DNA from 2 places in the Amycolatopsis sp. FU40 genome. Region 1 is predicted to be linked to the other one. Evidence: riboswitches for the same ligand, from Rfam matches in the RefSeq annotation. Region 1 holds a riboswitch; the other holds the start of a gene.
The links. A riboswitch is a leader RNA that binds a small molecule or an ion and turns the genes downstream of it on or off. The one in region 1 is predicted to bind S-adenosylmethionine.
Positions count from the first base shown of each region.

Region 2: another riboswitch for S-adenosylmethionine. It lies ahead of thrC (threonine synthase); the one in region 1 lies ahead of L3Q65_RS20015 (aminotransferase class V-fold PLP-dependent enzyme).

Region 1 covers NZ_CP091381.1:4,175,377-4,182,826, reverse strand. Annotated here, with positions in the region: gene L3Q65_RS20030 (penicillin-binding transpeptidase domain-containing protein) at 1-1,524, shown strand, start outside; gene L3Q65_RS20025 (helix-turn-helix transcriptional regulator) at 1,676-2,371, shown strand; gene L3Q65_RS20020 (potassium/proton antiporter) at 2,471-3,949, shown strand; SAM riboswitch class IV at 4,046-4,160, shown strand; gene L3Q65_RS20015 (aminotransferase class V-fold PLP-dependent enzyme) at 4,201-5,532, shown strand; gene lspA (signal peptidase II) at 6,055-6,663, shown strand; gene L3Q65_RS20005 (RluA family pseudouridine synthase) at 6,660-7,450, shown strand, end outside.
Region 2 covers NZ_CP091381.1:4,600,059-4,607,508, reverse strand. Annotated here, with positions in the region: gene L3Q65_RS22020 (ComEC/Rec2 family competence protein) at 1-1,754, shown strand, start outside; gene thrC (threonine synthase) at 1,779-3,044, opposite strand; SAM riboswitch class I at 3,058-3,191, opposite strand; gene holA (DNA polymerase III subunit delta) at 3,323-4,294, shown strand; gene rpsT (30S ribosomal protein S20) at 4,456-4,716, opposite strand; gene L3Q65_RS22000 (DMT family transporter) at 5,112-5,975, shown strand; gene L3Q65_RS21995 (VOC family protein) at 5,998-6,372, shown strand; gene L3Q65_RS21990 (class I SAM-dependent methyltransferase) at 6,369-6,980, opposite strand; gene lepA (translation elongation factor 4) at 7,097-7,450, shown strand, end outside.

The sequences.
Region 1 (7,450 bases):
AACGGCGAGGGAACGACGGCGGCCGCACCGGATACGGGTTCAGGGACGTCGCCGACGGCCGCGGAGCCGAGCGATCCGACGTCGGCGGCCCGCACGTACCTGCTCGCCTTCGCGAAGAAGGACCCGGACGCCGCCAGCAAGGCCACCGACGCTCCGATGGACGCCTCGGCCGCGCTGCAGGACGCGTGGGCGACGCTGCGGCCCAAGGAGCTGACCGCCAAGCTCGGCGACGTCGGCGCGGCGCAGGGCGACAAGGCCACGGCGGGCTACACGATCACCTGGAACCTCGGCACCGGCCACGTCTGGACGTACACCGGCAGCCTCGGTCTCGTCCAGGCGCAGGGCGCATGGCGGGTCCACTGGGCGCCGACGGTGCTGCACCCCAAGCTGGAAACGGGGCAGCGGCTGGCGATCGCGTCCTCGGACGTCCCGGCGGTGGTCGACCGCGACGGCAAACCGCTCGTCGTTTCCGGCGGCGGCGGGCTGAAGCTGGCTGACGACAAGGCGTTCCCGCTGCTCCGTTCGGCGCTCACCGGGCACGGGCAGGCGTCCCAAGCGTTCGCGGTCGAGCGCGTGGACGCTTCGGGCAAGAACCTGGAGGCGCTGTTCGGAAACCCCGAAGGCGACCGCAAACCGGCCGCCACCGGGCTCAGCATCGCGACGCAGAACGCGGCCCAGGCAGCGGTCGACGGGTATCGCGGCAAGGCCGTTCTGGTCGCCATCCAGCCGTCGTCCGGCGACTTGCTCGCGGTGGCGCAGAACGGCAGCGTCACCAACGCCGCGTCGGCGTTCAGCGGCCAGTACGCGCCGGGGTCGACGTTCAAGATCGTCACCGCGACCGCGGCGCTGGAAGCCGGGCTCGTCACGCCGGATTCCTCGGTTCCGTGCCCGCTGACCGACCGGATCGGCACCCGCACGCTCTCCAACGAGGGTTTCGACCTCGGCACGACCACCGTGCACAAGGCGTTCGCGAAGTCCTGCAACACCACGTTCGGCAGGCTCGCGTCGCAGCTGCCCGCCGATGGGCTCGCGAAGGCGGCCACCCAGTTCGGTCTCAACGCGGATTTCGGGATCGAGGGCCTTTCCTCCGAAATGGGCCGCGTCGACCCGGCAGCGAGCCCGGACGAGCAGGTCGAGGACGGCATCGGCCAGGGAAAGGTGCAGGTCAGTCCGATGGGAGCGGCGGTGATGGCGGCGACCGCGGCGTCCGGGCACGCGGTCGTGCCGCGGCTGTGGGAAGGCGGGACCAAGGTCAACACCGGCTACCAGCCGCCGTCCGGCTCGGTGCTGGCGGCGCTGCGCGGGATGATGCGCGAGGTCGTGACCGGCGGCACGGCGACCGGCCTGGCGCACTCCGGCTCGGTGTTCGGCAAGACCGGCACCGCGCAGTTCGGGTCCGGCGCCGAGGCGCACGGCTGGTTCGTCGGCTACCGCGGCGACCTGGCGTTCGCGGTGTTCCTGGAGGGCGCCAACGACTCCAAACCGGCCGTCTCGCTGGGCGCGAAGTTCCTCGACGCGCTGTAGGGGCTCGTGAGTGCTGATCACGGTTCTTACCGCGATCAGCACTCACGAGCCGCCTCCAGGAGCCCGGGTGTGCGGCGGGGGCGCACGCCACGGCTGCTGAGCAAACGTCAGTTCGGCCGCGGCCGAAGTGTCGCCGTTCTACCGTAGGGACATGGAAACCGTCGCACTGGCCGAAGTCGCCGCTGTGCTCGCCGATCCGAGCCGCGCGACTATGTGTCTCGCCCTGCTCGACGGCCGTGCCTGGACGGTGGGCGAACTGGCCGCCGCGGCGCGGATCGCGGTCTCGACGGCGAGCGAGCACGTGACACGGCTGGCCGAGGCCGGGTTCGTCGCCCGGGTGAAGCAGGGGCGGCACGCGTACGTGCGGCTGGCGAATCCGCGGGTCGCGGAGCTGATCGAGCATTTGGCGCAGCATGCCGAACTGAAACGGCCGTCCGGGCTGCGGACTTCGTTGCGGGTGCAGCGGTTGTCGTTCGCGCGCAGTTGCTACGACCATTTGGCCGGGACGCTCGGCGTCGCTTTGCGGGACGGGATGGTCGAACGGGGCCTGATCGACGTGTCGGACGGGCTCGCGCTCACCGACGCCGGACGCGACGTCCTGGCCGGTCTCGGCGTCACCGTGCCGGATCGGCCGCGGCGGCCGCTGCTGCGCGACTGTCTGGATTGGACAGAGCGGCGGGAGCACCTCGCCGGCGCGGTTCCGGCGGCGGTGCTGGAGCGGGCGGTCGAGGCGGGCTGGCTGACGCGGGACCAGCAGCGCGCGGTCCGCGTCCTGCCGGGCGCGAGGGGCCCGTTCGCCGCGCTGGGTGTCGATCTCGCGACGGTGAGTGCCGCCGAGGCGTCGTAACACACCTGCGAGGTCCCCCGGACCGGTGGTGCGCGCTCGGGAACCGGACACTGCCTCACTATTCTGGACGCCTGCGGGCGACGGGAGGGAGGCGGGCGAGTGGACGAGCTTCCCATGGTGCTGGGCGTCGGAGCGCTGGTTCTGGTCGTCTCGGTCGTCGCGGTGCGCGTGTCCATCCGGCTCGGATTCCCGTCGCTGCTGCTGTATCTCGGGATCGGCGTCGTGCTCGGCGAGGCCGGGTTCGGCATCCGCTTCGACAATCCGGCGCTCACCCAGTCCCTCGGGCTCGCCGCGCTCGTCCTGATCCTCACCGAGGGCGGGCTCACCACGCGCTGGTCCGCGGTGAAACCCTCGCTGGGGCCCGGAATCCTGCTGTCCACAGTGGCCGTGGTGATCAGCATCGCGGTCACCGGCGCGGCATTGCACTGGCTGCTCGGCCTCGACTGGCGGCTTTCCCTGCTGTGGGGCGCGGTCCTCGCGTCCACCGACGCCGCGGCGGTGTTCTCCGTGCTGCGCACGGCCGGGGTCGGCAAACGGGTCGTCGGCGCGCTGGAGCTGGAATCCGGCATCAACGACGCGCCCGCCTACATCGCGGTCGTAGTGCTCGCGTCCGGCGAGGCGGTCGACTGGTCGCTGCCGCTGCTGGTGGTCTACGAACTGCTCACCGGCCTCGCGCTCGGCCTCGCGTTCGGCTGGCTGGGCGCGCAGGCGCTGCGCCGGGCCGCGCTCCCGGCGACCGGCCTGTACCCGCTCGCCACGGTCGCGGTGTGCGTGCTCGCGTACTCCTCGGGCCAGCTGGCGCACGCGTCCGGCCTGCTCGCCACGTACGTCGCCGGTCTGGTGCTGGGGAATTCCAAGCTGCCGCACCGGTCGGACACCCTGTCGTTCGCCGAAGGGCTCGGCTGGCTCGCGCAGATCGGGCTCTTCGTGCTGCTCGGCCTCTTCGCGTCGCCGACCCGGCTGCTCGAAGCGCTCGTCCCGGGCCTCGTCGCGGGCGCGGTGGTGCTGCTGCTCGCCCGGCCGCTCTCGGTGGTCCTGTCGCTGCTGCCGTTCCGCTTGCCGTGGCGGGAGCAGACGTTCCTGTCCTGGGCGGGCCTGCGCGGTGCGGTGCCGATCGTGCTCGCGATGATCCCGCTGTCGGAAGGCGTGCCCGGCGCGCAACGGCTGGTGGACGCGGTTTTCGTGCTCGTCATCGTGCTCACCGTGCTGCAGGGCGCGACGCTCAGCCCGCTCGCGCGGATCCTCGGGCTGGCGAAGGCGACGCAGGCGCACGAGATCGAGGTCGACGCCGCGCCGCTCGACGAACTCGGCGCGGAACTGCTGCAGGTGCGCATCCAGAAGGGGTCGAAGCTGCACGGCGTGTACCTGTCCGAGCTGCGGCTGCCCGCCGGGGCGACGGTCAGCCTCGTGGTCCGCGGCGGGACGGGCTTCACCCCGCAGAAAACGAGCCGATTGCAGGTCGAGGACCAGCTTCTGGTGGTCACGACCGCCGCCGACCGCGACGCGACCGAACGGCGCATCCGGGCCGTCGACCGGGCCGGCCGCCTCGCCCGCTGGCACGGGGAATCCGGGGCCTGATCCTTCTGTCCTTTGTGGACACTACTTGTGACTGCCGTCTCAGATCACGGGACGGGTCTGGTTTCCCGCGCGAGTTTTCCGCTATCGTCGGGTTCAGGTCATGAGTGCCAGCGCGAAGCCCCGGCTTGCTGGCCGGCAACCCTCCTACCGCGGTGGGGTGCCCCGGGTGAGGACCAGGCCGGTCGCGCAGTGCGGCGGGCAAGCGCGGGCCCCTCGCCGGGGGTCCCCCGGAACGCCGAGGAGGCGCCGTCATGACTCTCGCACTCGACCGGTCCACGGAAACTGTTGTCGCTGCTGTTCCCGCTGTCGCTGGTGCGACGCTGCGGGTCCCGCTGGTGACCGGCGGCGACATCGGCTACGCCAACCTCGACCACGCGGCGAGCGCGCCGTGTCTGGACGCGGTGCGCACGGCGGTCGACGAGTTCCTTCCCTGGTATGCCAGCGTGCATCGCGGCGCGGGCTTCGCTTCGCAGGTCTCGACGCGGCTGTACGAACGGACCCGGGACGTGTTGCGCCGGTTCGTGGACGCGCGCACCGGCGACTCGGTGATCTTCACGCGCAACACCACTGACGCGTTCAACCTGCTGGCGAAGGCGTTGCCGCGCAAGACTTCCGTGGTCGTGTTCGACAGTGAGCACCACGCGGCGCTGCTGCCGTGGCGGGGTCCGAACGTCCGGCGCGTGCAGTTGCCGCGGACCCGGCTCGCCGCGGTGTCCGTTGTGGACGAAGCGCTGGCGGAATGCCCGCAGGGGCCGCGATTGGTGGTCGTCGCTGGTGCCTCCAATGTGACTGGCGAACTGCTGCCGGTCGCCGAGATCGCCGCGGTGGCCCGGAAACACGGCGCCCGGGTGGCCCTGGATGCCGCGCAGCTCGCTCCGCATCGGCGGATTTCGTTGCGGGAGCTGGATGTCGACTACGTCGCGCTGTCCGGGCACAAGCTCTACGCCCCGTTCGGGGCTGGCGCGCTGATCGGCCGCAGCGACTGGCTGCGTGCCGCGGAGCCGTACCTGGCCGGTGGCGGTGCTACGAAGCTGGTGACCGAGGAAGCCGTGGTGTGGAACAGCGGCGAGGAGCGGCACGAGGCCGGGTCGCCGAATACCGTTGGCGTGTATGCGCTTGGGGTGGCGTGCGAGCAGCTGGCGGCTCAGTGGGATGCCGTGGGTTCGCACGAGGCTGCGTTGCTGGAGCGGCTCCGCAAGGGGCTCGAGGGCTTGCCCGGATTTGCCGAGCTGCGGTTCTTTGACGCGCCGGTGGACCGGGTCGGCACGGTGAGCTTCGTGGTCGACGGCTTCGAGCCGGGCTGGCTGGCCGCGGTGCTGTCGGCTGAGTACGGGATCGGCGTGCGGGACGGGGCGTTTTGCGCGCACGTGGCCGCCCGGCGGTTGATCCGTGAAGCCGGGAGCGAGGGCCAGCAGGCGGTTCGGGTGAGCCTCGGGCTGGGGAGCACCGAAGAGCACGTGGACCGGTTGGTGCTCGCGCTGCGGCAGATCGTGGCCCGGGGAGCCCGGTGGGAGTACGCGAAGGTGGACGGGCGGTGGGCGCCGGTCGGGGACACGCGGGAGCTGCCGCCGTTCTGCGCCTGACGGCGCGGGGGTGCTGGGCCTGGCGCGGCAGGAAACTTGACCACAACGCGGGATCGGCTTAAGGGCGATCCCGCCGCGGCGGCGGAGCCGACGCCATTAAACACAGTGCGGAAGATGATCGCGTGCAGGTCGTTCAGCAGGCCGCGTTCGCTGAGCTGGCCGTTGAGCAACAGCCGGGCCAGATGGGTGAACGCGGCGTCAGCCGCGTCGGCCACCGCGGGAATGGGAGTGCGGCAGTCGGCCAAGGCCGCCTCCTGCACGTCGTGGATCTCCCGCGGTTCGGTGCGGGACAGGCCCGCCAGACGGCGCAGGTGCTCGCCGTCCTCGCCGTCGGCCAGCCAGTGGGCTGCCCAGAGCGGGAGGTCGTCGGTGGGAGAGAGGTCGAGGGCGATCCAGGCCGCGGCCGCGGCGGGGCTGGGGATGTCGGCGGGCACGGAGCCGATGATGGCGGGCGAGGGGCGTGCGGGGCGACTGAATTCGGCCGCTGTGACCTGCTCGGGCGCGGTTGTGGACAATGGGGGTGTGAGCACCGATCCTTCGCCGTCCGAATCCGAGGTCGAGCCGTCTGCGGAACCGCCTGAGCGGGAGGCTGCCGAGGACGCCGTGCCGCTGCCCAAGCGGCGCGTCTGGGTGGTGTTCGCGGTCGCGGCGCTGCTGTGGGCGATCGACCTGATCACGAAGAACCTCGTCGTCGCCAACCTCGAGGGCAAGGAGCCGAAGCCGATCCTCGGCGGGCTGATCTACTTGCAGGTCATCCGCAACCCGGGAGCCGCGTTCTCGATGGCGACCGGCATGACGTGGGTGCTCGCGCTGGTCGCGATCGGCGTCGTGATCGCGATCGTGTGGATCTCGCGCAGGCTGCGCTCGGTCGGCTGGGCGATCGGCCTCGGGCTCGTGCTCGCCGGCGCGCTCGGCAACCTGACCGACCGGTTCTTCCGCGAGCCGGGACCGCTGCGCGGCCACGTCGTCGACTTCATCTCCGCGTTCGCGCCCAACGGCCAGGGCTTCGCGATCTTCAACATCGCCGACTCCGCGATCTGCGTCGGCGGCGCGCTGATCGTGCTGCTGTCCCTGCTCGGCAAGGACTACGACGGCACCTCCACCCGCGGCAAGAAGAAGGAATCCGAGTGAGCGCGCGCATGCTGCCCGTCCCCGACGGGCTCGACGGGATGCGCGTCGACGCCGGCCTCGCCAAACTGCTCGGCCTGTCCCGCACCGCGGTCGCGGACCTCGCCGCGGCGGGCGACGTGCTCCTCGACGGCCGTCCGGCGGGCAAATCGGACCGGCTGGCCGCGGGCGGACTGCTGGAGGTGACGCTGCCGGAACCGGAACGTCCGGCGGAAATCGTCGCGGAGCCGGTCGAAGGCATGAAGATCCTGCACGATGACGACGACATCGTGGTGATTTCGAAACCGGTCGGCGTCGCCGTGCACCCCAGTCCCGGCTGGACCGGCCCGACGGTCGTCGGCGGCCTCGCCGCGGCCGGGCTGCGCATCTCGACCTCCGGCGCGGCCGAACGACAGGGCGTCGTGCACCGCCTCGACGCGGGCACCACCGGGGTGATGGTGGTGGCGAAGAGCGAACACGCGTACACCGTGCTGAAGCGGGCGTTCAAGGAACGGACCGTCGACAAGGGCTACCACGCTGTCGTGCAGGGCCACCCGGATCCGACGCGCGGCACCATCGACGCTCCGATCGACCGCCATCCGCGGCACGACTACAAGTTCGCGGTCGTCGCGGGCGGACGGCCGAGCGTCACGCACTACGAGGTAGTCGAGGCGTTCCGGGCGGCTTCGCTGGCGCACGTGAAGCTGGAAACCGGCCGCACGCACCAGATCCGCGTGCACTTCTCCGCGCTGCGCCACCCGTGCGCGGGCGACCTGACCTACGGGGCGGACCCGGTGCTGGCCAGGAAACT
Region 2 (7,450 bases), 420 kb from region 1:
CCCTGCGGAACAGCTTGCATTCGCTGTGCGCGATCCTGCCGGAAGAACCAGCGGGCCTTCTGCCCGGACTGGTGCTAGGCGACACGAGCGCGCTGCCGCAACGGGTCGAGGGGGAGTTCAAGGCCTCCGGGCTCACCCACTTGATGGCCGTGAGCGGCGGGAACCTTGTGATCATCGGTGGAGCCGTCCTGCTGCTGTGCCGATTGGTCCGAGCAGGTCCGAGGTTGTCCGCCGCAGCGGCTGGCACCTGCTTGGCGGGATTCCTCGTCCTGGTGGGCCCTGAACCGAGCGTGGTGCGGGCAGGCGTCATGGGCGGCATCGGCCTGCTCGCGCTGGCACTGGGACGACGTGGTTCAGCGTTGCCCGCATTGGCCTTCGCGGTGTGCGCACTGGTGGCGTGGGATCCGACGATGGCGGGTAATTTCGGCTTCGCATTGTCGGTGCTCGCCACGGCGGGGCTGGTGCTGCTCGCGCCGCGCTGGGCGGATTCGTTGGTGCGAAGGGGAGTTCCAGCCGGTTACGCCGAAGGGCTCGCTGTTCCGCTAGCCGCGTTCGTGGTCACCGCGCCCATCATCGCCGGTATGGCAGGCACGGTCAGCCTGGTCTCCGTCGTGACCAATGTCCTTGCGGCGCCAGTAGTTGCGCCGGTGACTGTGCTGGGAGTGCTGGCAACAGTCGTCGGACCGTGGTGGCCAGGTGCGGGTCAGGTGCTGATCCACGCAGCAGATCCGGAAGCCCGATGGCTGATCACCGTCGCCCGGCATGGGGCGAGAGCGCCGGGCGCGACGCTGTCCTGGCCTGGCGGCTGGTGGGGCGGACTGTGCGCGGCGGCTTTGCTGGTCGCAGTCGTGGTGGCGGCGCGGTTTCGTCGGATCCGGCTGCTGGTGGCGATCGGACTGGTCGTCGTGCTGTTGACGGTCGTGCCTGCCAAAGTCTTGGCACCTGGCTGGCCGCCGGACGGCTGGGCGATGGTGGAATGCGATGTCGGACAAGGAGATGCGGTCGTCCTGGCCACCGCCGAGCCTGGCCGCGCCGTGGTCGTCGACACCGGGCCGGAACCAGGGCCGGTCGACGAATGCCTGCGAAGGCTGGGCGTCGAGCGGGTGCCGTTGCTCGTGCTGAGTCACCTGCACGCGGATCACATCGGCGGTCTCGCCTCGGTATTCGACGGTCGGGCAGTCGGTGCGATCGCGGTTGGACCAGGGCGTGCTCCGGCGTGGGCGTGGCAGTCGGTTTCCGGCGAAGCGCGGCGTCGTGGCGTGCCGCTGGCGCAGTTGAGCGATGGGCAGCGGCTGGAATGGCCGGGGCTGTCGCTGGAGGTGCTCGGTCCGCGCTACGCCACCACGCGTGCACCGGCGTTGCAGGACGGCACGATGATCAACAACAGTTCGGTCGTCCTGCGCGCCGAAACAGCGGCTGGCCGGGTCTTGCTGACCGGAGACGTCGAACTGGCCGCACAGGCGGATCTGCTCGCCGAGGGCGTCGACCTGCGAGCGGACGTCCTGAAGGTGCCGCATCACGGCTCGCGGTATTCGCTGCCGCAGTTCCTCGCGGCGGTGCGGCCGCGCACGGCGCTGATCAGTGTCGGCGCGGGCAACGGATACGGCCATCCGAGCAAGTCCACAGTGGACGTTCTCGGCACGATGGGAGTGCTGGTCACCCGGACCGATGTGGACGGTGACACCGCCGTCCTGCCGGAAGGAAGCGGCCCGGCGGTTGTGCGCCGGGGCGAGCCGCGGGGTCCCCCGCGGTAGTGCGGAGGACCCCGGGCCGGTGCGTCAGTAGCCGAGCGCCTTGGCGACGGCTTCGGCGGACGGCGGCACGGTGGCCTTCGGGCCGATGTGGTTCTCGACCGCGTCGAGGGTCTTGAGGCCGTCGCCGGTGATGAGGAGGACGGTTTCGGCGTCCGGGTCGAGCTTGCCGGTTTCGACGAGCTTCTTCGCGGTCGCCACGGTGACGCCGCCCGCGGTTTCGGTGAAGATGCCTTCGGTGCGCGCGAGCAGCCGGATGCCTTCGACGACCTCTTCGTCGGTGACGTCCTCGATCGCGCCGCCGGTGCGGTTGACCACGTCGAGCACGTACGGGCCGTCGGCCGGGTTGCCGATCGCGAGCGAGCGGGCGATCGTGTCCGGCTTGACCGGCTGGACGACGTCGTGGCCGTTGCGGTACGCGGTGGAGACCGGCGAGCAGCCGGTGGCCTGTGCGCCGAAGACCTTGTACGGGCTGGCGTCCACGAGACCGAGCTGGCCCAGTTCGCGGAAACCCTTGTCCACCTTGGTGAGCTGGGAACCGGAGGCGATCGGCACGACGATCTGCTCGGGGATGCGCCAGCCGAGCTGCTCGGCGACCTCGTAGGCGAGCGTCTTCGAGCCCTCGGAGTAGTACGGGCGGACGTTGACGTTCACGAACGCCCACTTCGGGTGCTCGGCGGCCAGTTCGGTGGCGAGCCGGTTCACGTCGTCGTAGTTGCCGTCGACGGCGATCAGGTCGCCGTCGTAGACGGCGGTGGTGAGGATCTTCGCGCGTTCGAGGCTCTTCGGGATCAGCACGACCGACCGCCAGCCGGCGCGGGCCGCCGCGGCGGCGGTCGCGTTGGCCAGGTTGCCGGTCGACGGACACGCGAGGACCTCGAAACCGAACTCGCGGGCGGCGGCGAGCGCGACGGCGACCACGCGGTCCTTGAACGAGTGCGTCGGGTTGCCGGTGTCGTCCTTGACCCACACGCGCTTGAGGCCGAGTTCCTTCGCGAGCCGGTCGGCGCGGACGAGCCTGGTACAGCCGGGTTCGGTGTTCGGAGTCTCCTCGACGGTCGAGGGGACGGGAAGGAGCTTCTTGTAACGCCAGATGTTGCGCGGGCCCGCCTCGATGTCCTCGCGGCGGACGCGGCCGAAGTCGTAGGCGACCTCGAGCGGCGAGAAGTCTTCGACGGAGACGAATTCCGGAGCGAGCGGCTGCCGGTGCCCTTCTTCCTTCGACACCAGTTCGACGGCCGGACCGAGGTCGATCGTCTTGTTGGCGGAGGTGGCGCTGAGGGCTGCAGTCATCGCGAGGTTCCTTTCCTCATCTGCCCCGCCGAAGCGGGCCGGAATTGGCACCGTGGTCGTCAGCTACCCCGCGATCGCGGGATGACAGGCTGTACGCCGGTTGCCGGGGCTTCGTCGGGCCGTTCCCTCTGCCCCTCTGGATGAGCGGTATTCGGTTGTCGGAGCGCCGGTGGGCGCGTCCTCGGCTACACCGTACGACATCCCGATCAGCTCGTGCCACGGAGGCGGCCCACATCACCGGAGCGGACGGCCCGGCGGCCGGGTGAGAAGATGGCCGGGTGACCACCGCACCCGCGCCGCTGCACCTCGTCACGGGCGAGGAAGAACTGCTCATCGAACGGGCTGTGCGAGCGTCTCTCGACGCGGCCAAGGCCGCGGACCCGACGGCGGACCTCACGCGCATGCGGGTGTCCGATCTCACACCGCCCGTGCTGGCCGAGCTGGTGAGCCCTTCGCTGTTCGCCGAGGGGCGCGTCATCGTGCTGGAGTCGGCGCAGGACATCTCGCAGGAGCTGTCCGACGCGGTCCTCGCATACGTGAAGGCACCCGCCGACGGCATCGTCCTCGTGGTCGTGCACAGCGGCGGCGGGCGGAGCAAGGCTGCCAAGGCACTGCCGGGCGCGCTGAAAAAAGCGGGCGCGGAAATCACCGAATGCCCCAAGCTCACCAAGCCGGCCGAGCGCGAGGCGTTCGTCCGCAACGAGGTGCGCCGAGCGGGCGGCAAGATCGACGCCGCGGGGCTGATGGCGCTGCTCGACTCGGTCGGTTCGGACCTGCGCGAGCTGTCCTCGGCGGCGACGCAGCTGGTCGCCGACACCGGGGGAGTCGTCGACGAGCAGGCGGTCCGCCGCTACCACACCGGACGCGCCGACGTGACCGGCTTCGCGGTGGCTGAGAAGGCCGTCGCGGGCGACCGGGCAGCCGCGATGGAGTCGCTGCAGTGGGCGATGCAGCTGGGCGTCCCGCACGTCCTGGTGGCCGACGCGCTGGCCGACGCGGTCCGCACGATCGCTCGCGTGTCCGCGGCCGGGCGCGGCAACCCGAACCAGATGGCGGGCGAACTGGGCATGCCGCCGTGGAAGATCCGCAAGGCGCAAGGGCAGTCCCGCGGCTGGGGCCAGGACGGCCTGGCGACCGCGATGCGCGTCGTGGCGCGGCTGAACGCCGAGGTCAAGGGCGCGGCGGCCGATGCGAACTACGCGCTGCAGCGCGCGGTCCTCGACGTGGTCGCGGCCAAGGGAGACCGCTGAGTTTCAAGGCGCCTGCCGCCGCGACCGTTCCTCCGGAGCCGGAGCCGGAGCCGGAGCCGGAGCCGGAGCCGGAGCCGGAGCCGGAGCCGGAGCCGTCCCCTGCTCAGCACACGGAAAAGGCCCGGCAGCCAAAGCCGCCGGGCCTTCCGGAAAGACTGCGCTCAGAGCTGGTTCGCGCGCTTCGCGAGAGCCGACTTCTTGTTCGCGGCCTGGTTGGCGTGGATGACGCCCTTGGTGACGGCCTTGTCGAGCTTGCGAGCGGCGTCGCGCTGCAGTTCGAGGGCCTTGTCCTTGTCACCGGCGTCGGCGGCCTCGCGGAACTTGCGGATCGCGGTCTTCACCGAGGACCGGATCGCCAGGTTGCGCTGCCGCGCCTTCTCGTTCGTCGTGATGCGCTTGACCTGCGACTTGATGTTGGCCATGGAGGCGTTCCTCTTTCACTCGGTGAAGGTCGCTGCCGCGTTTCGTGTGGCTCCGGATCAGTCCCGAGGGACTGCCGGGTTTCCTCCCTGACGGAATGCCGCACGGCAACAGTCGAAAATCTTAACAGCCCTGCTCGCGGCGCTGGAGACGGCCCCGGAGCCGGCAACCGTTCGGCGTTCCGTCCGCGGCTCGGTTACGGTGGATCTCGGTAGTGCCTAGGGTTCCGTCGCCTGCCCGTGGTCCCGCGGAGCGGGTCGCGAAAGACAACGAGGGCGGGCGGGCCTGGTCCGAGCGGCACCTTCGGCGGGACACCGAGCCCTGCCGTTCATCTGACGGGACAAAAGCCTGGAGGACCCGGTCTTCAGCGTGCGCTGAAAACCTGAAAGGGTCGCAGATGAACACCTCTGCCCTCGCCATGGTCCTCGTCGCCGCCGTCGTGCACGCCGCGTGGAACCTCGCCGCCAAACGGGTTTCCGGCGGCGGTCCGCGATTCGTCTGGCTCTACTACACGGTTTCTGCCGCAGCGATGCTCCCGGCGATCGCGGTCGCGCTGGCAGTCGAACCGGAGCGTCCACAATGGACGTGGCTGTTCGCCGCGCTGGGCACCGCGGTGCTGCACGTGGTGTACGGGATCGTGCTGCAGCGCGGCTACGAGGTCGGCGACCTGTCGATCGTCTACCCGCTGGCCCGCGGCACCGGGCCGCTGGTGTCGGTGCTCGTGGCTGTCACGGTCCTCGGCGAACGGCCCGGCGTGCTCGGGCTGGTCGGTGCCTTCCTCGTCGTCGCGGGAGTGCTGGTGATCAGCGTCGGCGGCAGCAGCGGCGACGCGAACGCTCGCCGTGCCGGAGTGTTTTACGGCGTCGCCACCGGAACGGTCATCGCGGCTTACACGCTCTGGGACGCGCACTCGGTCACGTCGCTCGGCGTGCCTCCGCTCGTCTACTTCGGCGGCGGCGCGATCGGCCAGAGCATCCTGCTCGCGCCGTCCGCCGCCCGCGGCCGGTCCGAGGTCAAGCGGCTGTGGCGGGACCACCGGCGCGAGGTGCTGATCGTCGGGCTCGCTTCGCCCGCCGGATACCTGCTCGTCCTGTACGCCCTGCGGATCGCGCCGGTCAGCCTCGTCGCGCCGGCGCGCGAGTTGTCGATCGTCTTCGGCGGGGTCGCGGCCTGGCTCGTGCTCCGCGAGCGCAACGCGGTCCGCCGCCTCGCCGGATCGCTGGTGGTGCTGGCCGGGATCGCTGCGATTGCGGTCGCCTGAGCCGCTCGGGTAGGCAGGAGCCATGGACGTACTGAGCAGCCGGGTGCTGATCCACCCCCGCGACCACGAGGTGTCCACCGCGTTCTACCGCGATGCCCTCGGCCTCGCGATCGAGCGCGAGTTCCCCGGCGGCACGCGGTTCTTCGCCGGCGGCGGGTCGATCGAGGTGGTCGGCACGGGCGAGGCGGGGCCCGGTCCGGACGTCAATCTTTTCCTCCAGGTCCGCGATCTCCCGGCGACGCTGGCCGAACTCGCCGGACGCGGGGTCGAACCGGTGCGCGAGGCCCGGCGCGAGCCGTGGGGCACCGACGAGGCGTGGATCGCCGACCCGGACGGGCTGCGGATCGTGCTCGTCGAGGTCCCGGAGGACCATCCGTTGCGCCGCGACCAGCGCTAGGCCGGTTTCACGGCCCGGAGCTGGGCGGCGAGCGCGGCGAACCCCGGCGGGTCCCAGGTCCAGGTCTGCAGGTCGGTGAATCCCGCGGCGGCGGCTTCGCCGGCCAGTTCGTGCCGCGTCACCGGAAGCCACTTCTCGTGCGCCGAAAGCAGCAGCCGCCCGCCCGGCCGCAGCACGCGGAACAGTTCGGCGAAGGCCGCCGGGCGGTCTTCCCAGAACTGGACGTTGTTCACGGTCAGCACGACGTCCGCGGACGCGTTCGCGCAACCGGTCCGGGCCGCGCTGCCCGCGCGCACCTCGGCGCGGTCTCCGCAGCGGTCCGTGCAGAGTTCGCGCATCTGCGGGGAGGGTTCGACGCCGATCACCTCGCCGGCGAGTTTGCTCGCCGCGTCGAGGCCGACTCCGGGGCCGGGGCCGATGACGAGCACGGTCTCGTCGGGTTCGAGGCGGGCGAGGCCGACGACGCGGTGCTCGGTCGCGGCGTTGCCGATCGCCATCAGCTTGCCGCCGAGCCTGCCCAGCAGCCCGCTGGGATGGCCGAAGGCCCGGTCGAGGGCGGCGTCGAGGACGCCGGGACCGGGCGGCGAGGGGGAGGGTGAAGTGCTCATGCTTCGAGGTCATCACGAGTCGCGCGGGGCCGCATCGGGGATGACCCCCACCCGCACCCGGAGGTCCATGGGACGATGGGGTACGGACATCCCCCACCATCCCGAGGACAGCCCGAGTGACAGCGCCCAAGACGTTCGCCGACACCACCTTCACGCCGCCGGAGTTGATCCGCAACTTCTGCATCATCGCCCACATCGACCACGGCAAGTCGACGCTGGCGGACCGGATGCTGCAGCTGACCGGCGTCGTCGAGGAGCGAGCCATGCGCGCGCAGTACCTCGACCGCATGGACATCGAGCGGGAACGCGGCATCACGATCAAGGCCCAGAACGTCCGGCTGCCCTGGCAGGTGGACGGCAAGGACCACGTCCTGCACCTGATCGACACGCCCGGCCACGTGGACTTCACCTACGAGGTCTCGCGGGCGCTGGAGGCGTGCGAGGGCGCGATCCTGCTGGTCGACGCCGCG